DNA from 2 places in the Blautia sp. 210820-DFI.6.14 genome. Region 1 is predicted to be linked to the other one. Evidence: predicted binding sites of a transcription regulator. Region 1 holds the regulator's gene; the other holds the start of a gene.
What was found. The regulator Rex, encoded in region 1, represses fermentation and respiration genes when NADH is low (regulators of the CRP and FNR family bind a similar motif). The targets are predictions, from matches to a motif close to ATTGTTAANTANTTAACAAT.
Positions count from the first base shown of each region.

Region 2: a site for Rex is predicted at 7,306-7,325, ahead of rsxC (electron transport complex subunit RsxC). Genes of this name have one in related genera too.

Region 1 is NZ_JAJCKS010000030.1:233-7,507, forward strand. It holds gene LI112_RS15415 (S8 family peptidase) at 31-867, shown strand; gene LI112_RS15420 (NADP-dependent isocitrate dehydrogenase) at 1,029-2,237, shown strand; gene abc-f (ribosomal protection-like ABC-F family protein) at 2,310-4,226, opposite strand; gene LI112_RS15430 (redox-sensing transcriptional repressor Rex) at 4,383-5,036, shown strand; gene LI112_RS15435 (NAD(P)H-hydrate dehydratase) at 5,150-6,652, shown strand; gene alr (alanine racemase) at 6,698-7,275, shown strand, end outside.
Region 2 is NZ_JAJCKS010000001.1:302,059-328,380, reverse strand. It holds gene LI112_RS01470 (sedoheptulokinase) at 252-1,568, shown strand; gene LI112_RS01465 (hypothetical protein) at 1,651-1,881, shown strand; gene LI112_RS01460 (alpha/beta hydrolase) at 1,938-2,906, shown strand; gene LI112_RS01455 (condensation domain-containing protein) at 3,147-4,535, shown strand; gene LI112_RS01450 (acyl carrier protein) at 4,563-4,793, shown strand; gene LI112_RS01445 (long-chain fatty acid--CoA ligase) at 4,837-6,381, shown strand; gene LI112_RS01440 (TetR/AcrR family transcriptional regulator) at 6,446-7,024, opposite strand; gene rsxC (electron transport complex subunit RsxC) at 7,397-9,361, shown strand; gene LI112_RS01430 (methylenetetrahydrofolate reductase C-terminal domain-containing protein) at 9,363-9,983, shown strand; gene LI112_RS01425 (methylenetetrahydrofolate reductase) at 10,057-10,935, shown strand; gene LI112_RS01420 (transporter substrate-binding domain-containing protein) at 11,210-14,041, shown strand; gene LI112_RS01415 (mannitol dehydrogenase family protein) at 14,420-16,036, shown strand; partial or broken gene LI112_RS01410 (gluconate permease) at 16,117-16,419, shown strand; gene LI112_RS01405 (hypothetical protein) at 16,431-16,613, shown strand; gene LI112_RS01400 (beta-galactosidase) at 16,750-18,753, shown strand; gene LI112_RS01395 (MATE family efflux transporter) at 18,802-20,169, opposite strand; gene LI112_RS01390 (AtpZ/AtpI family protein) at 20,478-20,747, shown strand; gene LI112_RS01385 (hypothetical protein) at 20,840-21,259, shown strand; gene LI112_RS01380 (F0F1 ATP synthase subunit A) at 21,297-22,055, shown strand; gene atpE (ATP synthase F0 subunit C) at 22,121-22,399, shown strand; gene atpF (F0F1 ATP synthase subunit B) at 22,496-22,999, shown strand; gene atpH (ATP synthase F1 subunit delta) at 22,996-23,535, shown strand; gene atpA (F0F1 ATP synthase subunit alpha) at 23,632-25,161, shown strand; gene atpG (ATP synthase F1 subunit gamma) at 25,185-26,042, shown strand; gene atpD (F0F1 ATP synthase subunit beta) at 26,065-26,322, shown strand, end outside.

The DNA of each region.
Region 1 (7,275 bases):
AATATAGAAACCTTTATCTGGAGTATATGCATGAACGAGTCATTTTATACAGGAAAGGGAATCGGAGTGGCAATTCTTGACACGGGAATCTATCCGCATATAGATTTTGACAGCAGAATTTGTGCTTTTGCGGATTTTATAGCGCATAAAAAATCTCCATATGATGACAATGGACATGGAACCTGTGTAGCCGGAATTCTGGCCGGGAGTGGCAGGGCCTCCATGGGAAAATATAAAGGGATGGCACCAGGCAGCAGGATAGCAGCGCTGAAAGTACTTGATCGGTTTGGAAATGGAAATAAAGAAGATGTCCTGCAGGCTTTTCGCTGGATTTTACAGAACAGGGAACGATACAAGCTTCGAATTGTTAATATTTCTGTGGGAACGACTTATCGTACGCGAAACGAGCAGGATGTACTGGTGCAGGGTGTGGAGAAATTATGGGATGAAGGCCTGGTGGTGGTCGCAGCGGCAGGAAATCAGGGACCGAAGCCGGGGAGCGTGACGGCACCTGGATGCAGCAAAAAGATCATTACGGTGGGATCCAGTGATATGCTCTCGGGAAAGCGGGCAGTATCCGGGCGCGGACCAACATTTGAATGCGTGTGTAAACCGGATCTGGTGGCACCAGGACGGCAGATTATGGCGTGTACTCCGGGAGCTGGAAACCTGTACAGCATGAAAAGCGGAACGTCCATGTCAACTCCGCTGGTATCCGGTGCAATTGCACTGGCACTGGAAAAAGACCCACTGCTTTCCAATGTAGAGATAAAAATGATGTTGAGAGACAGCTGCGATGATATGGGGCTGCCGAGAAACCAGCAGGGATGGGGAAAGTTCAACTGCCGGAAATTTATGGCTCTATAAGAAAACCACATTATTGTATAAACAAAAATGCATGATTTTATCATAGTAAAGGCCGAAAGTATTGACGGAAGTCCTTTTTTCGGATAGAATAGTAGGAAATTGGCAATTGTTCGGAGATAAACAGTTGCAAAAAATCAGATATCAGACAAGGGAGACGTATTATGGAAAAAATTCAAATGACGACACCGTTGGTAGAGATGGACGGAGATGAGATGACCAGAATCCTCTGGAAAATGATCAAAGATGAACTTCTTCTTCCGTTTATTGATCTGAACACAGAGTATTATGATCTTGGACTGACTTATCGTAATGAAACAGATGATCAGGTTACGATTGATGCCGCCGAAGCAACTAAGAAATATGGTGTTGCAGTAAAATGTGCGACGATCACTCCAAATCATGCACGTATGGACGAATATGATCTCAAGAAGATGTATAAGAGCCCGAATGGTACGATTCGTGCAATCCTTGATGGAACAGTATTCCGTGCACCGATCGTTGTAAAGGGAATTGAGCCATGTGTACGCAACTGGAAGAAACCGATTACACTTGCGCGTCATGCATATGGAGATATTTACAAGAATACAGAGATGTACATTGACAAACCAGGTAAGGTTGAGCTGGTTTATACTTCTGAAGACGGCGAAGAGAAACGCTCCCTTGTACAGGAGTTCAAAGCACCGGGAGTTGCGATGGGCATGCACAACATGACTGCATCCATTGAAAGCTTTGCAAGAAGCTGTTTCAACTATGCACTGGATACGAAGCAGGATGTATGGTTTGGTGCGAAAGATACAATCTCCAAGACATACGATGCGAAATTCAAAGAAGTATTCCAGACGGTATTTGACACAGAATTTAAGGACAGATTCGAAGAAGCAGGACTTACTTATTTCTACAGTCTGATCGATGATATCGTAGCGCGTGTTATGAAGGCAGAAGGCGGATTTATCTGGGCATGCAAGAACTATGACGGAGATGTTATGAGCGATATGGTTTCTTCTGCATTCGGTTCTCTTGCAATGATGACATCAGTACTTGTTTCTCCTCAAGGATATTACGAATATGAAGCAGCTCATGGAACAGTACAGAGACATTATTATCGTCATCTGGAAGGAAAAGAGACATCTACAAACTCTGTAGCAACAATCTTTGCATGGACAGGAGCTCTTCGTAAACGTGGAGAACTGGATGGCAATCAGAAACTGGAAGAGTTTGCAGATAAACTGGAAAACGCTACCCTTTCCACGATTGAAAGTGGCAAGATGACCAAAGACCTTGCACTGATCACAACAATTGAGAATCCGACTGTACTGAACAGCCGTGATTTCATCCTTGCAATCAGAGAATCTCTGGAGAAAATGTTGTAATATACGCACAAAAGAGCCATTGTATCAACTGCGATACAGTGGCTCCTGTAATATTGGGAGAGAAAATTGCAGTTACGCAAGTTCCTCCCATTTTTCATATAATTCTTCAAGTTCTGCCTGAATCTTGTCTTTTTCGCGGCTCAGTTCCGCACAGCGTCCTACATTCGTACAGACATCCGGAAGAACGAGAGTGTCGTCGATCTCTTTATCTCGTGTTTCAAGTTCCTCGATGCGTTTTTCGACTTTTTTAAGTTCGTTTTCCTGTTTACGCTTGCGAGCCTGTTCTTCTTTTTGCTGCTGCCAGGTGAGTTTTCCCTCAGAAGGTGTTTCTTCATTAACTTCTTCGGTGGCTTCCTGTGCAGTCGGAGCATATTTCTCAGTCAGTTCTTCTTTTTTCTCCAGATAGTAGTCGTAATCACCGATATAGTTGACAACTGACTGATTTGTCAGATCCAGAATGCGGGTTGCAGTCTGGTTGATGAAATAACGGTCATGAGAAACGTACAGTACCGTTCCGGTGTAGCTGTTCAGTGCTTCTTCCAGGATTTCCTTGGATGCGATATCCAGATGGTTGGTAGGCTCATCAAGGATCAGGAAATTGGCTTCGGAAAGCATCAGTTTGGCAAGAGAAACACGGCCTCGTTCGCCACCGGAAAGAGAGGAGATCACTTTGAATACATCGTCTCCGGTAAAGAGAAATGCTGCCAGCATATTACGGATCTGTGTCTCGGTGAGTGTCGGATATGTGTCTGAAATTTCCTCAAAAATTGTTTTTTCTGCATGAAGTACATGATGCTCCTGATCATAGTAACCAATCTGCACTTTGGCACCCAGAGAGAAGCTTCCGGCGTCTGCATCCAGAAGTCCGTTGAGAATCTTGAGCATTGTAGTTTTGCCGGTTCCGTTGTTTCCGATCAGTGCTACGCGCTCGCCTCGTTTGATCTGGAAAGAAATATTGGAAAAAAGTTTCTGCTGCGGGAAACTTTTGGCGAGATCTTCTACGGTAAGGACATCGTTTCCACTGACCACGCGTGGCTCAAGAGAAAGACGCATCTGGCTCTGGACTTCGATCGGTTTGTCGACCCGCTGAATCTTATTCAGCATCTTTTCACGGCTCTCTGCACGTTTGATGGATTTTTCTCTGTTGAAAGATTTCAGCTTGACGATAACGGCTTCCTGATGCTTGATCTCGCGCTGCTGGTTGAGATATGCCTTGTACTGGGCATCACGAAGCTGTGCTTTTTTCTCTGCATAAGCGGAGTAATTACCGGCGTACATACGAACCTGTCCGGCATCGATCTCGATGACTTTTGTGACAACTTTGTCCAGAAAATAGCGGTCATGAGATACAATGAAAACAGCACCAGGATAATTGAGAAGATAAGTTTCCAGCCAGGCAATGCTTTCCATATCCAGGTGGTTGGTAGGCTCATCGAGCAGAAGGATATCTGGTTTGGAAATCAGCAGTTTACCGAGGGCAACACGTGTTTTCTGACCGCCGGAAAGAGTCGCCACCTGTTTGGTAAAATCCTCTTCTGTAAATCCGAGACCATTCAGAACACCCATAAGTTCGCTTTTGTAGGCATAGCCATTCTCCAGTTCAAATTCATGAGTCAGGCGGGTGTAGGAGTTCATCAGGCGGTCAAGTTCTTCGCCGGAAGCATTTTTCATCTGGACTTCCATGGCACGAAGGCGTTCTTCCATATCGATGATATACTGTTTGGTGCTTAAGAGTTCTTCATATACAGAAAGGTGTCCCTGTACATCCTGATACTGGGCGAGGTAACCGATGCGTTTGTCCTTGGCAAGAACTACCTGTCCGGCATCTGCATGGATCTCTTCCATTATAATGCGAAGAAGTGTGGTCTTGCCGGCACCGTTATTACCGATCAGAGCAGCTTTTTCGCGTTCTTCTATATGAAAAGAGGCATCTTCCAGAATCACTTTTTCACCGAAGGATTTGGAGATACCCTGACATGATAAAATCATAGTTATTCCTCCGAAGTAAATATACGGTATGATTATAAAAGCAAAAATGGCCTTTGTAAAGGAAAATCAATGAAAATTGTACATATTTGACAACATTGATTGACAACAAAATGTCAATTCGTTATAATTAACGAGAAAGTGTAAGGAGGGACAACGGTGGAAGCAAAACAGATTTCAAAAGCTGTGATTAAGAGACTGCCACGTTACTATAGATACCTTGGTGAACTTCTGGAAGACAATGTAGAGAGAATCTCTTCCAATGATCTTAGTAAAAAAATGCGTGTTACAGCGTCTCAGATACGTCAGGATCTGAATAATTTCGGGGGATTTGGACAGCAGGGATACGGTTATAATGTAAAATATCTTTATACAGAGATCGGTAAGATCCTGGGGCTGGATATCGTGCATCCGATGATCATTGTAGGAGCTGGTAATCTGGGGCAGGCACTTGCCAATTATGTTGAGTTTGAGAAGAGAGGATTCAAGCTGGCCGGTATTTTTGATGTAAATCCGGTACTTGAGGGAATTGCGGTTCGTGGGATTGAGATTCAGATGATCAGTGATCTTCCTTTTTTTATGAAAGAAAACAATATTGAGATCGCAATTCTGACATTGCCGAAGAATAAGGCACGTGATATGGCGGAGATTCTGATCGAGAACGGAATCAAAGCTATCTGGAATTTTGCACATATCGATCTGGATACTCCGGATGATGTGATCGTGGAGAATGTTCATCTTTCAGAGAGTCTTATGACATTATCCTATAATCTCAGTCAGTATCGTCAGGAACATATAGACGATGAGAAATAAGCAGCACTTATAAAGTGATGGCAGGACGGACAGACAGGCTGTTACCCGGCTCCTTATGGCAAGGAGGCTGCGTAATGGCCTTTTATGCTAATTATGGCAGGTGAGGAAAAAGAATGAAACAGATTGTGACCTGTAAAGAAATGAAAGCTCTTGATGGAAATATGATTGAGGGAATCGGGATTCCGTCCTGTGTCCTGATGGAACGGGCAGCTCTGAAAGTCGCAGAAGAACTGGAACGGACGCTGGCAGACAAAAAACAGGAAGAACGGATTCTCTGTGTCTGCGGAAGCGGGAACAACGGAGGAGATGGCGTGGCTGTTGCCCGTATTCTGAAACTGCATGGTTATCGTACAAGTCTGTATCTGGTGGGGAATCCGGACCACAGGACTGTGGAAATGCAGCGTCAGCTGGATATTGCAGCTGCCTGTCAGGTGCCGGTTGTGAATAACCTGGAAACAGAGGAATATACTACTATAGTAGATGCCATTTTCGGCGTTGGGCTGAGTCGTCCGGTCGAGGGCAGTTACAGAGATGTGATCATGGCACTGAATCAGTTGAATGCCTGGAAAGTGGCTGTTGATATTCCGTCCGGAGTAAATGGCGATACAGGAGCAGAACTTGGAATTGCTTTTCATGCAGATCTGACAGTGACATTTGCATTTCGGAAAGCAGGCCTTTGCCTGTATCCGGGCAGGAAATTTGCCGGTAAAGTGATCGTTGCGGATGTTGGCATCTACACAAGTGATAAGGTGAAACCATATTTATGGCAGACAGAAAAAACAGATATTTATTTTCTGCCGGATAAAATTGTTGATGGAAACAAAGGAACTTTTGGAAAGATTCTGGTCGTTGCCGGAAGTCCGGGCATGTGTGGGGCGGCTTACCTCAGTGCGTCGGGAGCTTTTGCAGTGGGCAGCGGAATGGTGAAAATCGTTACGGCAGAAGAGAATCGGATTCCACTGCAGACAATGCTGCCGGAAGCAATGCTTGACTGTGGCGATGATTTTGCAAAAGATCTTGACTGGTGCGATATTGTGGTGATCGGCCCGGGAATTGGAACTACGTACCAGGCTGCCGAAAAAGTACAGTGGTTTCTGGAGGCAGCATCAGGAGCTGCTAAACCAGTCATACTGGATGCAGATGGGCTGAATCTGCTGGCACAGCATCCGGAATGGAAACAGTATCTTACGAGCCGCGTGGTCATGACACCACATATGGGTGAGATGGGACGGCTGACAGGAAAAAAGGTCAGTGAACTTCAAAAAGACCGTATTGCAGCAGCGAGGGAGCTGGCGGCAGAGACCGGTGCGGTTTGTGTGCTGAAAGATGCATGTACCGTGACGGCAGCACCGGATGGAAATACCTGGATCAGTCTGGCGGGAAATCCTGGAATGGCGACTGCGGGAAGTGGAGATGTTCTGACCGGAATTCTTGCAGGTGTGCTGGCAATGTTCCTGAATAAAAGGACGGAACTGCCGGATACAGGCAGACAGGCTGCGTTGGGAGTACTGCTTCATGGTATGGCAGGAGATCTGGCAGCGAAAGAAAAAGGAACAGCAGGTATGAAGGCCGGAGATATTGTGCGAGGAGCTTCAGAAGTTTTGAAAAATAAATAGAATACCGAAATATCTGAGCAGATCAGGCAGGAAGAGGAGGGTATTATGAAAAAATTTGAGAGAGTTAAAGCAGTAGTATCACTGGATGCCATTGCTCATAACTTTGAGGAAATGAAGAAAAACATTGCAGATGGTACCAGGATCGTAGCTGTTATCAAGGCCGATGGTTATGGACATGGTGCAGAAGCGATTTCGCGTCTTATAGAAGACTATGAGTACATCTGGGGATTTGCGACCGCGACAGCAGAGGAAGCGATTCAGTTGAAAGATGCCGGGATTGAGAAACCGGTATTGATTCTCGGACTTGTTTTTGAAGAGTATTTCCAGGAACTGATCAGAAAAGATGTGCGCCTGACGGTCTGTGAGTATGATGTGGCAAAAATCCTTTCTGATGAGGCAGTCCGCCAGGGCAGACAGGTGCATATCCACATTGCACTGGATACCGGAATGAGCCGTATTGGATTTGCAGATAAGCCGGAAAGCGTTGAGGAGATCAAAAAGATCGCCGCACTTCCAAATGTTGAGATTGAAGGTATGTTTACACACTTCGCGCGGGCAGATGAGACGGATAAAGCTCCGGCAGTAGAACAGCTGAAACGTTATCTTACGTTTGCTGACCTTCT
Region 2 (26,322 bases), on a different contig from region 1:
TACAGGTACCAGTATGTTGACAAATCACACATTCGTGCAAACTACTCCCTCACGTAAGTTTGTGTTAAGTTTTTCCAACTATAACAAATGCAAGGACGCCTGTCAATAATTTTTTTCATTAACAGCTACGTGTATTTCATTAGCAGCTGTGCGCGAAATGTTTTCCTTTTGGCAGAAACGCGTTATAATATTAAGTAATATAAGCATTTTTTATTAAGAAATTAAGTTTTCAGTGGAGGATAATTTCAGGGATGAAAGCGATTGGAATTGATATTGGAACAACTACGATCGGCGGAGTGGTTGTTGAAGTTGATGAAAGAAGACATTCAACTGTAATAGAGGCAAGGACAATACAAAATGGAAGTTTTATTGGAACTTCTAATGAGTGGGAACGAATCCAGGATGCAGAAAAGATTATCCAAAAGGCAAAGGTAGTCGTCGATGAGTTTATTGATAAATATCCGGATGCACACAATATTGGTCTGACCGGACAGATGCATGGAATTGTCTATCTGAATGCTGAGGGGAGAAGTGTAAGTCCACTGTATACATGGCAGGATGGACGTGGGAATATCTGTGATGATAAAACAGGAAAAAGTCTCTTAAAAGAGATCGAAGAGAAATGTCAGTACAAGGCTGCTTCTGGTTATGGACTTATCACACATTTATATAATAAAAAACATCATCTGGTTCCGATAGAGGCGAATACATTCTGTACAATCATGGATTATCTTGGAATGTGTCTGACAAAGAGAACCCATCCACTCGTACACGTCAGCAATGCTGCCAGTTTTGGATTTTTTGATGTGCAGAAAAAGTGTTTTGAAATGGACTGGTTGAATAAAATTAGAATGGACACTATAAGACTGCCGGAAATTTGTGAAGATATGGAAGTGCTGGGAATGTATAAGGATATTCCGGTAACAGTAGCAATTGGTGATAATCAGGCCAGCTTTCTGGGGGCAGCAGGCAGCGAAAATAATACATTACTGGTGAATATGGGAACAGGAGGACAGATTTCAGTTCTGACAGATCAGTATTTTGAGACGGAGGGAATCGAAGCGCGTCCATTTCTTGGGGGAAAATATCTTCTGGTTGGAGCCTCCCTGTGTGGTGGTAAAGCATATGCATTGCTTGAGAATTTTTTCAGGTCATTTATGAAGGAGGCAACCGGACAGGATATACCATTGTATGAAATATTGGGAAGACTTGCAGAAAAAGGAATGGACGACTCAAGTAGTAGTATGAAAGTGCAGACAACTTTTGATGGAACCAGAACAGATTCAAGGCTCCGTGGGGAAATCAGAAATATTTCATCAGATAATTTTACACCGGAATTCCTGACATATGGTGTACTGGAAGGCATGATCCGGGAGCTTTATGATATGTTTGTTCAGATTGAAAAAGGCACGGAGATAAAGATTGTTCAGATGATCGGATCTGGTAATGGGCTCAGAAAAAACAAAGTGCTTTGTGAGATAGCTGAGAAAATGTTCGGGATGAAACTGACTTTATCAGAGTGCAAAGAAGAGGCCGCAACTGGTGCAGCAATCAGCGGTTGCTTATAATAATTCTATCAAAACAATTTGATGATTCCTGTATTTGTAGTAATATATAGTTAAAATGATGAAAGCAAAGTGAGGGAATAAAATGTTAGGATATTTGATCAAAGACACAACAGTTGAGGAGCGTAAAAAGATCGTAGAGGAATCACTGGGTAATATTTCAGCAGATTGTGACGGATGCATGTCAGGTCTTGCGGAGATGTACCAGGATTATATCGAGGGAAAAAGAGAAATCCGCGATATCAATATGGAATTCAATGCTCGTTATGTCAGAGGAGACATGGACAAAGAGGAGCGAAGAAGCTGTCCGATGTGATTTGAGCCGTATAGGCAGAATTCTTATTCTAAAATGTGGACTGTGGGGAAATCGTGATGAAGAAAAAATTAATTAAGCCGTTTGCAATACTGCTGGCAGTCTTTCTGGGATTACTGGAGGTGGGATGGCGTTTTTTTAACATGGTAGTCTGCTGCAAAAGAGGAGAGCACAAAAAGGAAAGAAAGAAATGGTTTGAACTATCTCATATCAGGGAAAATCATCCCAGGAATGGTTATGCAAGAGTATATAATGAGAGTAAGGCCTGGTGTCTTGAACAGAAGATGCAGGACTGTTATATTAAAAGCATTGACGGATTAAAACTGCATGCATTATATCTGCCGGCAGAAGATGCAAAACGGATTGTTATATTAAGCCATGGATATCGCGGCAGCCGGTTTGGCACATTGTCATTTATGGCAAAATATCTGCATGAGCATCAGTGTGATGTCCTGTTTATAGAACATCGCTGCTGCGGTGACAGCGAGGGAAAATATATCACCTTTGGAGCAAAGGAACAATGGGATGTACAGCAATGGGCAGTCTATGTATCTGAACGAAACAAAGAGAAGCTTCCGATTTATCTGTACGGACAGTCCATGGGGGCAGCTGCTGTACTGATGGCATCAGGACATATGCTCCCGGCGGAGGTAAAAGGCCTGATCGCGGACTGCGGTTTTCAGTCTATGGAAGGACAGATGCGAGATATGGCAGCTAACTGGTTCCACCTGCATCATATCCCACTGCTTCTGATAGAACTGGACTGGTTCTGTTCTCTTCTGGCAGGATTTCATATGAAAGATGCAGACACTGCCGAAGCCATGAAAAAAAATACAAGACCGGTTCTCTTTTTCCATGGAGAGAAGGACACCTATGTGTATCCAAATAACTCTTTTCAGAATTATATGCTCTGCAGGGCAGAGAAGGAACTGGTGATCATACCGGGAGCACGGCACCTGTGCTGCGCTTATGTAGATCCGGAACTGTATCAGCACAAGATGATGGAATTCTTTGAAAAATACGATTAAACTGAGATAAAAAATCCTGACCGGGATTTATCAGACATAGTACATAACAGGAAAAATACCTTTAATCTGTTATGTTAAATGCATGATAAGTCCCGGTCAATTTTTTGTAAAGTGTTCATTAAGTCTTTGGGGTACTGGTATTTCCTGCGAAGGTATGATATTTTTGCACCTGAAGCATATATACAATGTTTTCTGTCTCGGATAAAGAGGAAAACCGGGACAATGGAGGTTATCTATTATATGAGAAATTATTATCCTTTGACGGCAGCTCAGAAGATGCATCATAACTGGATCATGGATTATGGTACACAGCAGGTATCTGGCGTAAGTGTTGTGGCTTCTGTACAGGCAGAACTGGATTTTGGATTATTAAAAAAATGTATTCAGATGGAAACAGAGCGTTCAGGCTGTACCAGAGTCCGTTTTACAAAGCCGGATAAAGATGGAAATGTAAAACAGTATATAGAGAAGCAGGATTCGCGAGATATTGAGCTGAAGGATCTGTCGGGAATGGAAAGTCTGGCAAAGGCAGATGAGCTGATGCAGCAGTGGGCTTATGAAACATTTGACGGAGATAATATCCCGATGTGTGAATTTATTATGCTGAAGCTTCCGGAAGGATACAATGGTTTCTTTTTACATATGGATCACAGACTGATCGATTCCTGTGGGCTTGTAGTTATGATTGAAGACCTGTTCCAATTATATACGCATTACAGATATGGAACAGCCTGCCCGCAGGAGCTGGTAGATTTTGAAACAGTCCTGAAAAAAGATCTGGCAAAAGCGGGCAATGAAAAGCGTTTTGCAAAAGACAAAAAATTCTGGGATGACCAGCTGGATGCATTGGGCGAGCCGTTATATTCTGATATACAGGGACCAGCCGTATTAGAGGAAGCAAGAAAACGTCATGGAAATCCGAAACTTCGTGCTTCTGATATTGAGATGAATGAGCTGTTTGTTGCAGTAAAGGATTATCATCTGGAACCTTATGCAACACAGAACCTGATGGATTTCTGTATGAATCATCAGCTCTCTATGACGAATCTGCTTCTGCTTGGTATTCGTACTTATCTGTCAAAAGTAAATAATGGACAGGAAGATATTACGATCCAGAATTTTATATCCAGACGTTCTACCCATGAAGAATGGACTTCTGGAGGAAGTCGAACCATTATGTTCCCGTGCAGAACAGTGATCTCACCGGAAACAGATTTTCTTTCGGCAGCTTATGAAATCCAGAATATGCAGAATCGAATTTATATGCACAGCAATTATGATCCGGCATTTATTGTGGATGAGATGAGAAAAAGATATCATACACCGGAGCATACCAGTTATGAAAGCTGCTATCTGACCTATCAGCCAATGCCGGTGAAGGTGGAGAATGAAATGCTTGGAACCATACGCCAGCATGCCAAATGGTTTGCAAACGGTGCCGCAACCAAAAAAATGTATCTGACCGTATCGCATACTGAGGATGGTGGCATGAACTTCTCCTATCATTATCAGACTGCTCATCTGGAAGAGCATGACATGGAACTGCTTTATTATTATATGATGCGTATTCTTTTTAAGGGGATTGCAGAGCCGGATATGAGCATCGGCGAGATTATGGAACAGGTATAGAAATCAAAAATAACAGGAGGATATGAGATGAATCAGGAAATGGAATTTAAAAATATTGTAGCGCAGTACAGCAAAGTGAAACCGGAAGAGATGACGGGTGAAATGAGATTCCGTGAAGATCTGGGATTTACTTCTCTGGATTTCATGTCTTTTCTGGGAGAGCTTGAGGATACCTTTGACATTGAACTTGAGGAAACCGAAGTGACCCAAATTACAACTCTTGAGGAGGCGCTTAAGCTTCTGGAGGAGCTTCAGTAAGAATGAAGCTGTTGTCCGCAGAAAAGTGAAGGAGGAGAAAGACATGCTGATCAGGGAGATATTAGAAGAAAGTGTACAGAAATTTGGCGAAGTCAAAGCAGTAAAATGGCTTAACAGGAAAGAAGTTCTGGAGAGAAGTTATAGCGAAATGTTGAGAAACGTGATTTCCATCAGAAAAGGACTTCTTGCAGAAGACTTTGCGGGAAAGCATATTGCATTGATCGGAACCAGCTCTGTAGAATGGATCGAAAGTTATCTGGGAATTATTACAGGATGTATTACAGCGGTGCCGCTGGATGCAGCACTCCCATGTGAAGAACTGATCGATCTGATAAACCGATCCGATTCCGAAGCACTCTTCTTAAGTCCGAAACACAGACCATATCTGGAAGCGTTCCTTGCAAACTGTCCGAAACTCCAGAAAGTATGGATGCTCCAGGAAGAGGTGGAGGATGTACCTTCAGGTGTATACAGCATCAATGAGCTGAGAAACACGGGAATTAGTGCATCGGCAGATGCTTCCTGTCCGGCAGCAGAAGATATTGCGACGATTATCTTTACTTCCGGAACGACAGGAAAGAGCAAAGGGGTTATGCTGACACAGAATAATCTGGCATCCAATGTTGAGGCAGTTAAGATTTCAGCAGAACCCGGAACTGCCATGCTCAGTGTACTTCCAATCCATCATGCATTCTGTCTTGTCATGGACTGGCTGAAAGGTTTCTCTCAGGGAGCAACTATCTGTATTAATGACTCTCTGCTTCATATGGTCAGAAATATGAGTATTTTTAAACCCGATATCATGCTCATGGTTCCGATGATGATTGAAACAATTTATAAGAGACTGTCAGCAGCTGATCCACAAATCCCGAAGGCAGTTCTTGCAGAAAAAGTTTTCGGTGGAAAACTGCAGACGATTTTTACCGGTGGCGCACATCTGGATCCGTACTATATTGACCGTTTTGCAGAGTATGGTGTTCAGATTCTGGAAGGATATGGCATGTCAGAATGTTCTCCTGTTATCAGTAATAATACACCGGAAAATCATAAGCCGGGTTCTATTGGAAGACCACTTGAGAATGTGGAGATAAGATTTGAAAACGGTGAGATTCTGGTAAAAGGCACAAGTGTTATGAAAGGGTATTATCAGATGCCGGACGAGACAGCTGAAACACTGAAAGATGGCTGGCTGCATACTGGCGATAAGGGTTATATGGATGAAGATGGATACCTCTTTATTAATGGCCGTGTAAAAAATCTGATCATTCTCTCCAATGGAGAAAATATATCTCCTGAGGAAATCGAGAACAAGCTTGCATTGAATCCGCTTGTGGGAGAGGTTATTGTAACAGGTGAGGACAATGGTCTTACAGCCCGAATTTATCCGGAACAGGCAGTTGTGGAGGCAAAGGCACTGGATACGGAGATGATTCGTTCACAGCTTCAGGAATTTCTGGATGAATACAATAAAAATCAGCCGACCTATCGTCGTATTACAGGCCTGGTGATCCGGAAAAATCCGTTTATACGCAGCACGACAAAGAAAATCAGGAGACAGGATGTCCTGATCGACGAGCCACAGGCATAATAAAAACCCGTTTGAGTGAATTTCTCAGACGGGTTTTTATTATGTCTGTTTATATGCAGGGCATTCAGGATAAAAGAGGCAGCATGCCAGACAGGAAAATCTGCGTCAGAATCCCTGCAATGACTTCTGGTGCAAGATCAAAATTATCCCTTGTCCATTTGTGAAGGACACCGATCGTACTGCCGATCGCACAGGTGATCACGTAAGATATTTCCTCTTTTGTATGCCTGCCGGGTCTGGCACTGGAGGTAGTAGCGGTGACATAGTGATGAAGCATAGTCAGCATTTTTTCAAAGAGATCATTTCCATGAGGCGTACTCAGAAGACTGGAAAGAAAAGGATTTTCCATTGTATAACGGCAGATCGTCAGAAAATAGGACTGACAGATATCGTGGTCATTTTCAGGATGAAATTTTTCCATTATGGAGAAAACATCATGAATCGTCTTTTCTTCAACAGCAGATACAAGAGAGGGGATGTCCTGATAATGATTATAAAAAGTGCTTCTCGCGATACCGGCTGTTTTTGTGATATCGGATACAGTGATCTGGTCAGTAGTTTTTTTCTTTACAAGTTTAAAAAAAGCACCCAGAATAGCTTCATCCGCTACAGAATATCTTTCATCAGAAACTGGATTTTGCATAGTCACGATTCCCTCCCACATCTTATCAATAAATATAATAAAGTATAACACAAATCCAATAGTATAAGAACAAGAAAAAACAGTAACAAGCAGTTTACGCTTCTGGTAAAAAAATAACGATAATGTTTAGAAAATAACAAGATTTTGGGGCCTGTAGAAATTAAAATTTATAAAAAAAGCCAATCTTTTTGATAAAAATATACAATAATATCTGGATAAAATGAGTGCTTTGTGCTACATTTATATAGACAGTAATTATAGAACCAGATTATCAGATCTTTATTGTTTTTTTCTTAACAGTGCAGAGGAGGAAAAGAAGGATAAAAGGCGATAAGTATACAGGTTCAAATATTTCATAAGGAAGGTGAGCAATTGGAAAACTATACTAAGTACAAGCTGAAAAGCAGTGATGAACTTACATCAGTGCTGAACGGCAGGGACAACCTGTTTGTGATTGCCTGCAACAAGTGTTTCAAAGAGTTTGAAACTGTTGACGAACCAGATTGCGGAGAGTTCCTGAAATTTGCTGCGGAGCAGGGAAAAAACGTCACGGGCAGTGCAAAGTTTGATTTCTTATGCAATAAAATGCACACAGAAAGAAAATTACAGGATCTGATTCCAGAAGGTACAGAGAATGTAGTAGTAATTTCCTGTGGTCTTGGTATTCAGACTGTTGCGGATCTGGCTGGCAAACCGGTCATTGCCGCAAGCAATACCCTTAACTACAGAGGCCATCATGGTATGGCACTTACAAAGAAGAGCTGTGATGCTTGTGCACAGTGCTATCTGAACATTACCGGAGGCGTCTGTCCTATCGTTGACTGTTCAAAAAGTCTTGTAAATGGACAGTGCGGCGGAGCAAAGAACGGAAAATGCGAAGTGGATCCGAACAAGGATTGTGCATGGGAAAAAATCTATCAGAGACTGGCAAAACAGGGACGTCTGGAAGAATTTCTCAATCAGCCGGTACAGGTTCGTGATTTCTCCAAAGTTAATTTCAAGGTCATCAATGACTATGTGAAATCTATCAGAGAAGACAGACTGAACGGATATTACGGCGGTGTTCATCCATCAGAACACAAGGAATTCAGTGAACATGTTGATCTGAAGAAATTCCCGGATCCGAAGACTGTTGTAATTTCCATGTCACAGCATCTGGGAGCTCCGGCTAACCCGATCGTTCAGGTTGGCGATACCGTAAAAGTTGGTCAGAAGATTGGTGAAGCTGCCGGATTCATCAGTGCTCCGGTACACTCCAGTGTAAGCGGAACTGTAGTTGCCGTTGAACCTCGTATGCATGGTACAAGAGGCAGTGAAGTAATGGCTGTTGTTATTGAATCGGATGGAAAAAATACTCTGCATGAATCCGTACAGCCACATAAATCATTAGATGAACTGACCCCAGATGAAATCATTGACATTGTAAAAGAAGCAGGAATCGTTGGTATGGGTGGTGCAGGTTTCCCAACCTGTGTCAAACTGAAACCAGCCAAACCAGTTGATACGATTCTTCTCAATGGATGCGAATGTGAACCATATTTAACAGCAGACCACAAGGTTCTTCTTGAGTTCGCAGATGATATCATTTTTGGTCTGAAAGCAATCCTCAAGACGACAGGTGCCGAGAAGGGTATCATCGTTATCGAAGATAATAAACCAGATGCTATCGAATTAATGAAAGAAAAAGTTGCTGATATTGGAAATATGGAAGTCTTTGTTGCACGGACCAAATATCCACAGGGTGCTGAAAAAACTCTCATTAAACGTGTCATGGGCAGAAAGGTTCCAAGTGGCGGTCTCCCGGCTGATGTTGGAGTTATCGTAGATAATATCAGTACGGTAAAGGCAATTTCCGATGCAATCCAGAAAGGCATGCCTTTGATCGAGCGTGTTACAACAATAACAGGTGAAAAGATCAAGAATCCTGGCAACTTTATCATCAAGATTGGTACAAGTGTAAAAGATCTGATCGATTATTGCGGTGGATTTACAGATGATGATGTACTGGTTAAGATGGGCGGACCAATGATGGGATTCCCTCTGAACACGCTGGATGTTCCTATGATGAAGGGCTCCAACGGTATCATCGCTATTGATACAGATGAGACAAAAGAGCAGCCATGTATCAAATGCGGACGTTGCGTAGATGTCTGTCCGATGGAACTCTCTCCGCTGTATTTCGTGAAATATGCAAAAGAAGAGAACTGGCAGGGCATGAAAGACATGAACGTTATGGATTGTGTTGAGTGTAGATGCTGCCAGTATATCTGTTCTTCCAAGATTCCGATCATTAACAGTATCAAAGCCGGAAAAAATGCAGTAAGGGGGATGAAGTGATATGTTGATTACTCAGTTAAAAGCAAAAGAAACCATCACATCACTGACAGCTGGAAAGAAAGTTTTTATCATTAACTGCCACGGATGTAAAGAAGTTCGTTTTCCGGAAAAAGAAGCTGTTGAACTTCAGAAAGAGCTTGCTGCTGAGGGAACGGTAACAGGAATCATGACAACGGATTACATTTGTAATCCGGAAAATCTGGAACTTCGCCTTAAGAAACATATGAGTAAGATCCAGGAAGCAGATCTGGTTCTGGTATTCTCCTGTGGTGTTGGTGTACAGACAGTTGCCGAATATCTGGATGACAAGATGGTCTGCGCAGCCTGTGATACATACCCGGTACCAGGTTTCCAGGGTGTGACACCATTAGAGTACAAATGTGACCAGTGTGGCGAATGTTATCTGAACCTGACAGGTGGAATCTGTCCGATCACAGCATGTTCCAAGAGCCTTGTTAACGGCCAGTGCGGTGGTTCCAAGAATGGAAAATGTGAAGTAGACAGTGAGATGGAATGTGGATGGGAACGCATCTACAGACGCCTGAAAGAAATCGGACGCCTTGACGCACTGAAATGCCCGACACAGATTCATAATTTTGCGACAGATGATGAAGTAAAATAATTAAAATGTCTGGTAACTATTTAGTTACGAAGCCTGATAAATTATAATATTATAATGATTGGAGCAATGTACAATGAAAATGAAAGAATTATTCGACCGTGGTGAATTTGTAGTTTCAGCAGAAGTAGGACCGCCGAAAGGAATTCATGTAGATGAACTGGTAGAGGAAGCCAAAACATATCTCAAAGATGTCCATGCAGTTAACGTAACAGATAACCAGTCTTCTGTTATGCGTCTTGGCTCTCTTGCAATGTGTAAAGTTCTTAAAGATGCAGGAATGGATCCGATCTTCCAGCTTGCATGCCGTGACAGAAACCGTATTGCTCTGGAATCTGATCTTTTAAGTGCTGCAATGTTTGGTATTGAGAACATTCTCTGTCTGACAGGTGACCATACAAAGATGGGTGACCATCCGCAGGCAAAACCGGTATTCGACCTTGATTCCGTATCTCTTCTTCATACAGTAAAACTTCTGGAGTCAGGTGTAGACCTTGGTGGAAACGAACTGGTTGGTGAACCGCCGAAATTCTCCAAAGGTGCTGTAGTATCTCCATGCAGTGATTCCGTTGATGCACAGCTTGCAAAAATGGAAAGAAAAGTTGCTGCAGGTGCAGATTACTTCCAGACACAGGCTGTATTTGAGCCAGAGAAATTCATCAAATTCATGGAAAAAGCAAAACAGTTCGGTAAACCGGTACAGGTTGGTATCATCATTCCGAAGTCAGTTGGAATGGTAAGATTCATGAACAATAACGTTGCCGGTATTCATGTTCCGGACGAAATGATCGAAGAACTGAAAGCAGACAAAGAAAAGACAAAAGCAGGTATCACAGGTGTTGAGATCGCCGCGCGCATTATCAAAGAGTGCAAGCCATACTGCCAGGGTGTACATATCATGGCACTTGGCTGGGAATCCAAGATTCCGGATCTGCTGAAACTGGCTGAGATCTAAAAAAGTATATATAGTCTGAAATAAAATGACAGGTGTCTGTCTTTGGTGAGAACCAGAGGCAGGCACCTGTTTTTTGATTCTGTATATGAGTAAAAAACAAAAATATCCATTAAATAATAGACATAAAGCTTGAGTAATGATGACAATTGCATGCTATTTTGTTATAATATTTTTTATGCAATATAGAGGAATATGAAACAGTTAATCATATCAGAAAAAGTACAAAAAGAGATGCTTACAGATTTTATGATTATGAGGGAAACAAAGGGACTGAATGAACAGAAAGATAGAAAAGCAGATAAGAAAAAAAGGTAAGAAAAAAAGATTCTATTTGAGCATTTTTGCATTTATCATGTTGCTTTTTGTACCGGTTTTTGTTTATGCGTCGGAAATGAAAAGTGACGGGAAAACAACTCAGGTAATAGAGGAAGAAAATAAAACCGTGAGAGTTGGCTATTTTCCATATTCCAATTTTCAGGAAGGAAGTTATGGGGAACACAAGCAGGGAGCAGGCTATGAATATCTTCAGAAAATTTCTTATATAACCGGCTGGAAGTATGAATATGTCTATGGTTCATTTAAAGAGTGTCTGGATATGCTGGCAGATGGAAAAATAGACATACTTGGAAGTGTCAGTTATACACCAGAAAGAGCGGAATCTATCGATTTTTCAACCTACGCTGAGGGGACAGAAAAATATTGGATCTATACCCGGGAAGATCATACGGATCTTACGGATGGTGATCTGAAGCAGATGAATGGCTGTCGTATCGGTGTTGCAGATGGAAGTTATCAGAAAGATCTTTTGGAAAAATGGCTGGACAGCAATCAGATCCATGCAGAGGTTGTTGCCTGTAAAGGCTATGATGAGATGATAGAAAAACTGGATGCAGATGAACTGGATGCACTTGTGATCCCGGCACTGTCTGTCAACAGCGATTTTATTGCCATTGCTAATATCGGTGCAGGTGACTGCTATTTCGGTGTATCAAAATCCAGACCGGATCTGTTAAAGGAATTAAATGCTACCCTGGAAGAAATCAACAATACAGAAACGGACTACAGCAGCAAGCTGTATGCCCGTTATGAAGGAAAAGCGGTCATAAATTATGCACTCAACAAGGAAGAAAAACAATGGCTGGATGCACATGAAAATACAATCCGTGTGGGATATCTAAAGGATAATCTTCCTTTCTGCGGTGAAGAAAATGGGAAACTGACAGGAATCCTTGGAACCGTTCTGGATACGGTTCAGGAAAAATATGAAATTACGATCAAGGTGGTTCCCTGTTCCACGGGAGTACAGATGAATGAGGCATTGCAATCTGGTGAAATAGATATTGCCGGTCCTATCATTCAGGATTTTTATATACAGGAACAGTTTCAGGTGGTGTTGACAGATGCAATCTTTGATATTACGCCAGTTGTTATTTACAAAGGAAAAGAATATAGCAGCTGCCTCTCTACGATTGCAGTGACAGAGACATCATTGTATTCTGAATTGATGGTGACCCCTCTTTTTCCGGATGCAGAGATTAAACAATATGGCACACAGGAAGAATGCCTGGAGGCAGTAGCAAATGGAAAAGTAGGAGCAACTGTTATTCCATCTTCGAAGATTAATCTTCTTAATGAAAGTCCACTGACCAAAAGCCTGTCATTTGCAGAAATGGCAAAACGGCAGGAATTAGCGATGTTTACGACGAGAGAAAACAGAAGAGCAGCTACCATTATCAATAAAGCAATCGATCAGTCCTCCAATATTTTAAATGGCGTTGTCCTTGCACAGAATTCTGTTTCAGAAAAGAAAATGACCTTGCAGGATGTACTTACAGAGTATGCCGGTTTCGTTATCGGAGTTTCATTTGTGATTATTTTTGTATTACTTCTTCTGGTTTATTCCCTTTCCGTAAGCAGGAAAAAACAGATGGAAGCATTGAAAGAAGCACAGGATGCAAATGCGGCGAATATTGCAAAAACAACTTTCCTGAACCATATGTCCCATGATATCAGGACACCAATGAATGCAATTGTTGGATTTACAGATATTGCCATGAAGAGGAAACCGGATAAAGAAGTGGAGGATTGTCTGAAAAAGATCAGGCAGAGTTCAGAATATCTGATGACACTCATTAACGATGTGCTGGATATCAGCCGCATCGAAAGCGGTAAACTGGAATATAAACCGGTACCGGTAGATCTCAGGGATATGACAGATACTGTTTTGTCGATTGCAAGGGGATATATGGAAAACCGTGACCTTAATTTTTATGTTTCAAGAGAAGAACTTAAAAATCCTTATGTGATGGCAGATGAACTCAGAATCAGGGAAGTATTGCTCAACATTATCAGCAATGCAGTCAAATTTACAAAAGACGGAGGTACCATTTCATTTGTAGCAGAAAACTGTCCGGGCAAGGATGAGCATCATTTAATCGTACGCTATCATATATCAGATACCGGAATTGGTATGAGTGAGGAGTTCCAGACCAGAATATTTGATGAGTTCAGTCAGGAAAATAATGGGGCAAGAACTAGTTATAAGGGAACCGGACTGGGAATGGCGATTGCCAAACGGTATGTAGATCTTATGGGTGGGAAAATTGAAGTCAGCAGCAGACAGGGCATTGGCTCAACATTTACTGTAGAAATCCCGCTGCTTATAGCAGAACATGTACTAACTGAAGAGAAAGAAAAGTTAAGGAAAGATATTGATTTACATGGTTTACGTGTTCTTTTGGCAGAGGACAATGATTTAAACGCAGAAATAGCAATCGCTCTATTGGAAGAAAAAGGGATGATTGTAACCAGAACCACTGATGGTAAATCTGCCCTGACACAGTTTTGCAATACAGTTCCGGGGACTTTTGATCTGATTTTGATGGACATCATGATGCCGGAAATGAATGGGTATGAAACGACAAAAGCTATAAGAAATCTGCCGGATCGTCCGGACGGAAAGGAAATCCCTATTATTGCAATGACAGCAAATGCATTTGCAGAGGATGTACAGGCTGCTTTGAAGGCTGGAATGGACGATCATGTGGCAAAGCCGATTGATATGAGTATTTTAATATCTGTCATCACAAAATATATAGAGCAATGAGTTAGTGGAGATCAAAGCGCCGAATGATGCCAATGACCTGTTTGTTTCCAAGATCGAGCAGCTTCTTCAGGAACACTCTGGTAAATAACTTCAGAAAACAGTAAATAACGATAAAATTTTATACAAAAAATGCGGAAGAGCATTGCGAAGAAATCTATTCGATGACTTTGCAGTGCTCTTTTTTCGTTTTATAGGAGATTATTTTCGTGTGAGAGCGGGAGAAGTTAGTAATAGTATACAAAAAAGCAAAATAACATTGTAGCAATTGTCAATAGATTTTTAGAGAACTTAGATATACACTGTAACTTACAGTTGAGATATAAACATAAGTAAAAGACATAAGAAAAATATATAAGTGAATTAAAGGAGGATTCAAAAATGAAATTAACAATGTATGGAATCAAAGATCGTGCTGCATGGGAAGAAGCAGGAATTGCGCTTCCGGGATATGATGTAGAAGCTGTTTCTGCAAGAGCAAAAGAAGCTCCGGTGTGGGTGCACTTCGGAATTGGAAATATTTTCCGTATATTTATCGGCGGCATTGCAGACGGACTTCTGGAAGAAGGGGTACTCGACAGAGGCATTACCTGTGTAGAAACATTTGACTATGATGTAGTGGATAAGATTTATGAACCATATGATAACCTTGGATTAAGCGTTATCCTTCATGGCGATGGAACACGTGAATGCAAAGTACTTGGTTCCCTGGCAGAAGCAGTTAAGGCGCAGTCCTCAAATGAAGCACAGTGGAAACGCCTGAAAGAGATCTTCAGCAGCAGTTCCCTGCAGATGGTTTCCTTTACGATTACAGAAAAAGGTTATGCTCTGCAGAAAGCAGATGGCACATGGTTCCCATTTGTTGAGGCTGATATTAAGAATGGACCGGATAAAGCAACCGGGGCAATGGCAGTTCTGGTCGCAATGCTTTATGAGAGATACAAAGCAGGCAAATATCCAATCGCACTGGTTTCCATGGATAACTGCTCCCAGAATGGCGCAAAACTTCGTGAATCTGTATTGACTATGACTGAGGAATGGAAGAAAGCTGGATTCGTGGATGAAGGATTTGTAAATTATATAAGCAATGAAAAAGTAGTTGCATTTCCATGGACAATGATCGATAAGATCACACCTCGTCCGAGTGAACAGATTGCAGCAGATCTGGAAAAACTGGGTGTGGAAGATATGCAGCCAGTCATCACTGGAAAGAAAACCTACATTGCACCATTTGTAAATGCAGAGAAACCACAGTACCTCGTAATTGAAGACAGTTTCCCGAACGGACGTCCGGCACTGGAAAAAGGTTTTGGCGTATACATGGCAGACAGAAATACTGTAAATCTGTCTGAACGAATGAAAGTAACCGTTTGCCTGAATCCGGTACATTCAGCAACAGGACCGCTTGGTGTAGTTCTTGGATATGATCTGTTTGCTCATATGCTGAATACAAACGAAGATATGATGAAGATGGCGCGTATGGTAGCTTACGATGAGGGGCTTCCGGTAGTTGCAGATCCGGGAATCCTTTCGCCACAGGCATTTGTAGATGAACTATTTAATGATCGTTTCCCGAATGAATACCTTGGAGATACCAACCTTCGTCTGGCAGTTGATGTATCTCAGATGGTAGGAATTCGCTTTGGAGAAACTGTAAAAGCGTATGTTGCAAAATTTGGAGATGCTTCCGGACTGACTGCAATTCCGTTGGGAATCGCAGGATGGCTCAGATATATGCTTGGTGTTGATGATGAAGGAAACAAATTTGAACTTGCACCGGACCCGATGAATGAAGAACTTCAGGAACAGTTCAAAGACATTGTAGTCGGAAAGCCGGAAACCTTTAAGGACCAGCTGAAACCAATTCTTTCCAATGAGCGTCTGTTCTTTACAGATTTGTACAAAGACGGCGTAGGAGAAAAAATTGAGCATATGTTCCGTGAAATGATTGCAGGGCCGGGGGCTGTTAAAGCAACCATCCACAAATATGTGCATTAAGACAAATTGGATATTAGATAAAAACGCGGAGGAAAAGAAAGATGACAGAAGCGGTATTTGCAGCAGAGCCAACAAGACTTCTGATCGTGGCACTGATTCGTGCATCGGTAGGAGCTGCTGTCGTAGCAATGACAATGGCTGCAGAAATCATGGCTGCAATGCCGGGAGTAGCTGAATTATCTCCTGTTTATCTTGCTGCAATGGTATGCGCGATCAATGGCGGTGCGACTGCATTCAGCCATGTAAATGATTCAGGATTCTGGCTGGTAGGTGCTTTGCTGGAAATTGATGAGAAAACAACTCTGAAGTCCTGGACCATGATGGAAACAATTATTGGATTCACAGGTCTGATCTGTGCAATTGTGATCAGCCTGTTCGCTTAGGAGAGAAACAGATGATTGCAAAAGTAGTTTTGGGAACCATGCAGAATGCAAGAAATCCCGGTGGTGCACCGGCGAATGTTGCAGTAGCAGCCAGCCTCCTCTTTTATATAATTCATAGGGAAATATCTTCGCCTTTGCCATCTTCACTGTATGGCGATACCAGGATAATACATAAAATGCAAAAAGCTGTATGAGGGAATAAATCAAGAGATATATGCAAAAGTAAAAATGCATTATACGTTCGAAATAAAAGAATATCAAATACCTATTAACTATGATAAAATATAGATAAAAAGCATGAAGGAAAACAGAAGAAGGAGTGTAGCGTTTATGAAAGAATTACTCTACGGAGCAGCCTACTACGATGAATACATGCCATATGAACGTCTTGCGAAGGATGTTTCCATGATGCAAAAAGCCGGGATTAATACGGTGCGGATCGCAGAATCCACATGGAGTACCTGCGAGCCTCAGGAAGGAGTTTTTGATTTTTCTCATGTGATCCGTGTGATGGATGCAATGGAAAAAGCAGGGATTAATGTTATCATAGGGACTCCGACCTACGCTGTGCCGACCTGGATGGTAGAAGCATATCCTGACGTATTGGCAGAAACGGTCAGGGGAAGAGGCATTTATGGGACAAGACAGAACATGGACATTACACATCCGGTTTACCGTTATCATGCAGAAAAAGTAATCCGTAAACTGATGGAGGTTTCTGCACATCGTAAGTGTGTGATTGGATTTCAGTTGGATAATGAAACAAAATATTATGGAACAGCAGGCAGGAATGTACAGCTTGGGTTCGTGAAATACCTTCGTGAGAAATTTCATAATGATCTGGACACCATGAATCACGAATTCGGTCTGGATTACTGGAGCAATCGCATCAATGCATGGGAAGATTTTCCGGATGTGCGTGGCACGATCAATGGAAGTCTGGGTGCGGAGTTTGAAAAATACCAGAGAAGTCTGGTGGAAGAATTCCTTGGCTGGCAGGCAGCGATTGTTTCCGAATATAAGAGAGAAGATCAGTTTATCACTCACAATCTGGATTTTGAGTGGAGAGGTTATTCCTACGGCGTGCAGCCGGATGTGAACCATTTCAAATGTGCAAAGCACCTGACTATGGCAGGAACAGATATTTATCATCCGACCCAGGATCATCTGACCGGTGCAGAAATTGCCTTTGGCGGAGACCTGATCCGATGTCTTAAAAATGACAACTATCTGGTTCTGGAAACAGAAGCACAGGGTTATCCGGGCTGGACACCGTATGATGGGCAGCTTCGTCTGCAGGCATACAGCCATCTGGCATCCGGTGCGCTTGGCGTGATGTACTGGCACTGGCATTCAATCCATAACTCCTTTGAGACTTATTGGAAAGGTCTTCTTAGCCATGACATGGAAGAAAATGCTGTATACCGAGAGGCATGTATCGTAGGTGATGAATTTAAGAAACTTTCTCCTGTTTTATCAGGCTTGAAGAAGGATAACAAAGTTGCAATCATGGTGAGCAACGAGGCTCTGACTGCACTCAAATGGTTTGGAATCGAAGCAACTGCAGCAGGAAACAGTGGAATTGGATACAACGATGTTGTTCGCCGGATCTACGATGCACTTTATAAAATAAATATAGAGTGTGACATTATCTGGGAAGAGAGCGAAAATATTGAGAAATACCAGGCAATCATCCTTCCGGCTATGTACACTGCAGATGAAAAAGTTCTCACACGTCTGAAAGATTATACCGCGCAGGGAGGCACACTGATCGCGACGTTCAAGACTGCATTTGCCAACGAGAATGTGAAGGTATATTCTGACAGACAGCCACATATTCTGAGTGAAGTCTTCGGGATGTATTATCAGCAGTTTACATTCCCGGAAAAAGTTACTCTGACAGGTTTTGAAGGTGGTGAACCAGAGGCAGAGACTTTCATGGAACTTCTGATTCCGGATGGTGCAGAAATCATTTCTGCATATCAGCATCCAAACTGGAAAAAGTATGCCGCAGTTACGCATCATACTTATGAAAGCGGAAATGCCTGGTATATCGGATGTATGTTTGAAGAATGCTACCTGCAGCAGTTGTTGATAAAGATTCTGGCTAAGGCTAGTGTAAATGCTGCAGTGCCGGAAAAATTCCCGGTGATCGTGCGAGAGGGAGTCAATGAACAGGGCGAAAAACTTCGTTTCTATCTGAATTATTCCTGGGAAGAGCAAAGAGTTGAGGTGGCGGATGATTTTGAGGTAGTACTTGGGAATGGTGATAGTACGAAGCATGAAATTTACCTGTCGGCATGGGATGTATGTATTATAAAATTTGAAAAATAAAAAGCTTTGTAACAAGCAAACCCCGAGGCAGCAAGCCTCGGGGTTCTTTTATCTCTTTTCTTTTTTCAGAATGGAATTAAACAGTGTGAAGAAGGTGATCGTTGTCACCGCAGCAGCTATGATATCGCTGACTGGTTCTGCGAGGAATACTGCAAATACTTTATTGTCGAAGAAATTCGGCAGGATAAAGATCAGAGGTATCAGCAGGACAATCTTACGAAGGCAGGCAAGCAGCAGGCTGACCTTTGCCTGTCCGAGAGCCATAAAGCTCTGCTGGCAGCTTACCTGGAAACCAAGAGAGAAGATTCCGGCCATGTAGATGCGGAGCGCCCAGGCAGAGTATGTTACTAGTTCCTTATCGGAAGTAAAGATTGTTGCAAATGCTTTTGGAAAAATCATCACGACAAGCCAGAATGCAGTCGTATAGATGACGCAGGTGCAGAACTGTGTGAAGAATGCCTTCTTTACACGGTCTGGTTTGTTTGCACCAAAGTTATAGCTGATGATCGGCTGTCCACCCTGGCAGATTCCCTGAAGCGGCAGGGTAACAAGCTGACTGATACTTGTGATGATCGTCATTGCTCCAACTGCCACGTCGCCGCCAAATCTGGAAAGGCTGCTTGTAAAACTGATGGACAGAAGGCTCTCCGTTGACAGCATAACAAAGGTAGAAATACCAAGAGCAAGGCACGGACCAAATACCTTAGGATCCAGATGCATGTTACTCCGTTTCAGGCGGAGGATAGTTTTCTTTCCGGTCAGGAAGCGGAGAATCCATACAGCACCTACGGTCTGGCTGAGAACAGTGGCAAGTGCGGCACCTTTTACGCCCATGCCAAGGGCAAAAATAAAGATCGGATCCAGGATAATGTTGATAACAGCACCGATAATTGTAGTCATCATACTGATCTTGGCAAATCCCTGAGTTGTAATGAAGGTATTCATGCCCAGTACGATCAGTACAAAAAAGCTTCCGAGGATATAGATTCTGGCATAATCTGTTGCATAAGTTAAGGTGACATCACTGGCCCCAAAGAGTCTGAGCAGAGTTGGTGCACTTACATAAAATACGATGGTCAGCACGACTGCAAGACCGACCAACAAAGTAAAACAGTTTCCGAGGATCTTTTCGGCCAGATCATTGTCCTTCTTTCCCATTGCAATGGCTGCACGTGGAGCACCGCCGGAGCCAACAAGCATGGCGAAGGCATTCAGCAGCATCAGAATCGGAGTAAAAAGTCCGACACCCGTCAGCGCGGCGGCTCCGATTCCCGGAATATGACCAATGTAGATTCGGTCTACAATGTTATAAAGCAGATTAATAACCTGCGCCACAACTGCCGGAATTGCCAGCTGTGCAAGGAGTCTGGGAATACTTCCCGTCTCCATATTGGTTGTTTTGGTTGGTGTTTTCATAATATTCATCTCCATATTTATATTGGGATTTTGAGTATCAAAATTTAAGCATTGAGTAGCATAGCACAAAAGACAAAAAATAGAAAGTTATTATACAAAGAAGAGGTTTTGTTCAGATTTAGGACAGAACCTCTTTATTGTTACATGACAGTAAAAAGACGAGAATGATATAATACTAACAAAAAGATTTTGAGAATACCAAAAATATTTGAATAAATTGTACAAATGCGTTGTGAAAAATAAACAAATGTGTTAAAATTTGACTATGCGCAATGGAAATAATAGATAAAAATTAGTGAAAAAGGAGAATGATATTGAAACAGTGGTCAGAGATCCTGCGAAATGTCACAATGCTTTCGCAGCTTGGGCTGTCATTTATAACACCGCTTCTTCTGTGCCTGGCGCTCTGCTGGTTCATTATTTCAAAGACCGGTGTTGGTGTCTGGGTCTACATTCCGGGATTTTTCTTCGGAATGGGTGGTTCGGCAACCGTGGCATACAAGTTTTATTTGTCGATCAATAAACAGCAAAAGAAAAAACATAAAAAAGACAAAATATATTTTAACAGACATTCATAAACATCTACATGAAGGACAGAATAATGGAAAGGAAGTAACTGTTTTGGAAGATATGCGTGATCATACAGAACAGTTACGAAAGGAATGGAATTATGAGCAGTATATTGGATAATGTGCAGCCGGCGGTAAAGAAAGAAACAAAAAGGGTCGTGAAGATCACGGCAGTTGGTCTGATTCTGATGTGGATTCTTTTTGCAGTACTTCATTTTACAATGCCGGATAAGGTGCCGTTAGATTATACAGTATTTTTAGGAGGCATTGGAGGCGGAGCAGTTGCAGTTCTGAATTTTTTCCTGATGGGGCTGGCAGTACAGAAGGCTGCATCAGCTTCTGACGAGGGAACTGCAAGAATGAAACTCAAAGCCAGTTATTCACAGCGTTTTTTGATGCAGATCCTGTGGGTGATCCTGGCAATCGTCGCACCGTGCTTCCATTTTGTTGCAGGAATTGCTCCACTTTTATTTCCGGGAACGGGAATAAAGATCATGGGGATATTTCATAATAAAATATAAGACGGAAAACTGATATAGATGGGAGGTGAATGAATGTATGGAACTGGATATTAATGGGGCGAAGATATTATTTACTTTACCCATTGACCTGCCGGTTCTGGGACCTTTAAGAATCAGCGAGACCATGGTCGTAAGCTGGATTGTTATGATACTGATTACAGGATTCTGTATCTGGCTGACGCATGATCTCAAGGAAGAAAACATCTCTAAACGGCAGGCTTTGGCAGAAATGCTGGTAGAGATGGCAAACAAATTTGTTGTCGGCAATATGGGCGAGAAGTTCAGATATATGATTCCGTTCGTTGCAGCACTTTTTGCAACAAGTGTGGTATCGAACCTGATCAGTCTTGTGGGACTTCGAAGTCCGACTTCAGACCTGTCGACAGAGGCAGCGTGGGCAGTCGTGGTATTTATCATGATCACCGCGCAGAAGATCAAGACCAGTGGTTTCGGTGGATATCTCAAAGGATTTACACAGCCGATTCCGGTCATGACACCATTTAATGTTCTTTCTGAACTGGCAACACCGGTAAGTATGGCGTGCCGTCACTTCGGAAACATTCTTTCTGGTGTCGTTATCAATGGTCTGATCTATGGGGCGCTGGCAGTGGCAAGTTCCGCACTTCTGGGGTTGATCCCGGGACTTGTGGGTGATGTATTGTCACAGATACCTGTTCTTGATGTAGGTATCCCGGCTATTTTATCTGTATATTTTGACTGGTTCTCAGGAATTATGCAGGCATTTATTTTCTGTATGCTGACTGTTATGTACATCGCAAATGCAGCAGAGGAGTAACAAAACAGCGGATATGGGGAATCCGCAGGATTAGAAAAACAAACATACTACAGGAGGTTTTTACTATGGATTTTCAGTTATTAGCAAAAGGTATCGCATTAGCAGGTTGTGCAATTGGAGCAGGATGTGCACTGATCGCAGGTATCGGCCCTGGTATTGGTGAAGGTAATGCTGTTGCAAGTGCTCTGGAAGCAATCGGACGTCAGCCGGAATGCAAAGGTGATGTTACATCTACGATGCTTCTTGGTTGTGCTATCGCAGAGACAACTGGTATTTATGGATTTGTAACCGGTCTGCTCCTTATTTTTGTAGCACCTGGTATGTTTATGAATTTCCTGGGTTAAGTAGGGAAAATCAGACAGCAGGAGACAGGAAAGTAAAGCAGGATCTGTTCGCCGTGAAGAGTATGAAGCGAACAGTGACAACAGGAGGTTACAAACATGCAGGTACAGGAATTAGTAGGAATTGTGCCGTGGAATTTTATAGCGACGATTTGCAACCTTTTTATTCAGGTGTATCTCATTAAACGTTTTCTTTTCAAGCCGGTCAATGAAATGCTTGAAAAACGCAGGGCCAAAGCCGATGCCGAGATTCAGGACGCTGTAAAGGCTAAAGAAGAGGCAGAGGTTATGAAAGCCGAATACGAAAAGAATATGCAGGAAGCAAAAGAAAAGGCAAATGACATCGTACTGACAGCTCAGAAAACAGCAGCTGTTCAGAGTGAGGAAATGCTCAAAGAGGCTTCTAGTCAGGTAACTGCCATGAAGGAAAAGGCAGAGAAAGACATTGCACAGGAAAGACGTAAAGCCGTCAACGGGATCAAAGGTGAGATCGGAGGTATGGCTGTTGAGATCGCCGGTAAGGTAATCGAGCGCGAAATTAACGAAGAGGATCATACGAAACTGATTAATGATTTTATTGAGAATGTAGGTGAGGCATCATGACACAGGCTGCCAGAGTTTATGGTGGCAGTCTCTATGATCTTGCCACTGAAGAAAAGCTCGATGGACAGATCATGGAGCAGATGAATGAAATCAGACAGATTTTTCGGGAAAATCCAGGATATCTGAAATTATTGGGAGAACCGGCAATTCCGCAGGAAGAGAGAATAAAGCTTCTCGATGAAGCCTTTGGTGGACAGGTAGAACCGTATCTCCTTAATTTTCTCAAACTTTTATGCGAGAAGAAGATTCTGAGAGAGTTTTCCGGCTGCTGTGAGGAGTTTACACGTAGATATAATGCCGATCATGGTATTGTGGAAGCTCTGGTCACAAGTGCAGTGAAACTCAAAGATGATCAGATGGAAGCTTTACGTATCAAACTGGAGAAGATCAGTGGTAAAAAGATCCATCTCACACAGAAAACAGACCCGACGGTTCTTGCCGGACTCCGTGTAGAAATGGAGGGCATACAGCTTGATGGAACCGTACAGGGACGAATTTCAGATATCACGAAGAAACTGAATGAAGTTGTTGTTTGATGAAAAGTAAAATTTAGTAACTATTCAGCAGGTAGTAACTGAGAAGGTACTGAACAGTTACAAAAGCTATAAAATGTTAAAGGATGGAATGGACACATGCAATTAAAACCTGAAGAAATATCCAAAGTCATCCGAAGCCAGATAAAATATTATGAAAATGCTATTCAGCAGAATGAAACAGGAACGATCCTTATGGTCGGTGATGGTATTGCCCGTGCCAGTGGACTCGTAAACTGTATGGCGGGTGAACTGCTGGAATTTGAAGACGGAAATTTCGGAATGGCGCAGAACCTGGAAGAAAACAGCGTTTCTATCGTAATATTTGGCTCCGATGAAAATATTGGTGAAGGTCAGACTGTAAAACGTACAGGCAAGGTCGTGTCTGTACCAGTAGGTGAAGCGATGATCGGACGAGTAGTCAATGCTCTTGGACAGCCGATTGACGGTGCAGGTCCGATCGACACAAAAGAATTTCGCCCGGTAGAGACCAAGGCACCTGGGATCTGTGAGAGACGTTCCGTATACCAGCCTCTGCAGACTGGTATCAAGGCAATTGACTCCATGATTCCGATCGGTCGTGGACAGCGTGAGCTGATCATCGGCGACCGTCAGACAGGAAAGACAACCATTGCAACAGATACGATCATTAACCAGAAGGGAAAAGATGTTCTCTGTATCTATGTCGCAATCGGACAGAAACGTTCAACAGTAGCATCTCTGGTAGAGAATCTTACCAGAAACGGTGCTATGAACTATACAATCGTAGTTGCTGCGACGGCTTCGGAATCCAGCCCGATGCAGTATATTGCACCTTATGCAGGCTGTGCAATGGGCGAGTACTTTATGAACCAGGGAAAAGACGTACTCATCATTTATGATGATCTGAGTAAGCATGCGGTTGCTTACCGTGCACTTTCTCTTCTGATCCGTCGTCCGCCTGGACGTGAGGCATATCCTGGAGATGTTTTTTATCTGCACTCCAGACTGCTCGAGCGAGCAGCGAAACTTGACGATGAGCATGGTGGTGGTTCTCTTACTGCACTGCCGATCATTGAGACACAGGCGGGTGACGTATCTGCTTATATCCCGACAAACGTAATTTCCATTACAGATGGACAGATATTCCTTGAGACAGAGCTTTTCCACTCCGGTATCATGCCGGCGGTTAACCCTGGTATCTCTGTATCACGAGTTGGTGGAGATGCACAGATCAAGGCTATGAAGAAAGTAGCCGGAACTCTGAAACTGATCTATTCGCAGTACCGCGAACTTCAGAGTTTTGCCCAGTTCGGTTCAGATCTGGATGCGGATACCAAGGCTCGTCTGGAACAGGGTGCACGTATCGTAGAAGTTCTGAAACAGAGCCAGAATGCTCCGGTGCCGGTAGAAAAACAGGTAGCGATCCTGTATGCCGTAACCAAGGGCATCCTCGAAAACGTTAAAGTGGAAGATGTAAATGCATATGAAGCAGGACTGTATACCTACCTTGATGCAGATGCAGCCGGTTTGGAAGTAATGCAGCTGATCAGTACCACAGGCAAGCTGGAACCGGAAACAGAAGAAAAACTGCGTCATGTACTGGAAGCGTATACAGAAAATTTCCTGAATACAAGACCTGACAAATAATGTGATTAGGAGGGTATGATCATATGGCTGGAAATATGAAAGCGGTAAAGCTGCGTATCAAAAGCGTACAGAGTACGATGCAGATTACCAAGGCCATGGAGCTTGTTGCATCCTCCAAACTGCGTAAGGCAAAGGAACGTGCAGAAACCTGCCGTCCTTACTTCACAGAGCTGCATGAGACACTGAAGGACATTGCCAGAGAAAACATTGATTTTTCTTCTGTATACGCCAGAGAGTCATCCAATCCGCGTTACTGCTATGTAGCGATTGCCGGTGACAGAGGTCTGGCTGGTGGATATAATGCCAATCTTTTCAAATGTCTGGAAGCTGCAGCTGAAGGCAAGGATTATGTGGTTCTGCCGATAGGAAAAAAAGCAGTTGAGTATTTCAGACAGAGAGGTATTGAATGTCTGACAGATAAGTTTGCGGAGATCGCAGATATTTCTGTCGCAGACTGTTTTGAGATCGCAAATCTGCTTTGTGAAGAATTCCGCAAAGGAACATTCGGGCATATTGAATTATGTTATACCGTTTTTGCATCCATGCTTTCTCAGCAGCCGGAGGTATTTTCTGTACTTCCTATGACTGACATCCGAGAGGAAAGCGGTGGCAGAGTAGCTACAAGAAATCTCATCCTCTATGAGCCGAATGCAGAAGTTGTGTTTGATGCCGTTGTTCCGGAATATCTGGCGGGACTGGTTTATGGTGGTGTATGTGAAAGTACAGCCAGTGAACTTGCAGCCAGAAGAATGGCTATGGACGCTGCGACAAGTAATGCAGAAGAGATGATCGATAAACTGAATCTGTATTACAACAGAGCGCGACAGGCCAGCATCACGCAGGAGATCACGGAGATTGTTGCAGGTGCGGAAGGGCTTTAAAATATCATAGGAGACTTAAAACATGAGTGAAAAACACATTGGCGAAGTAGTACAGGTCATCGGTCCGGTTCTGGATATCCGCTTTGCGCACGATGAACTCCCGGCTCTTCTCAATGCCATAGAAATAGAATCAAACGGCGCAAAGCTGACGGCCGAAGTAGCACAGCAGATTGGTGATGATGTCGTAAGGTGTATTGCCATGAACTCTACCGATGGTCTTGTCCGGGGCACGAAGGCAGTAGATACCGGCGGCCCGATCACAGTTCCGGTAGGAGATGCC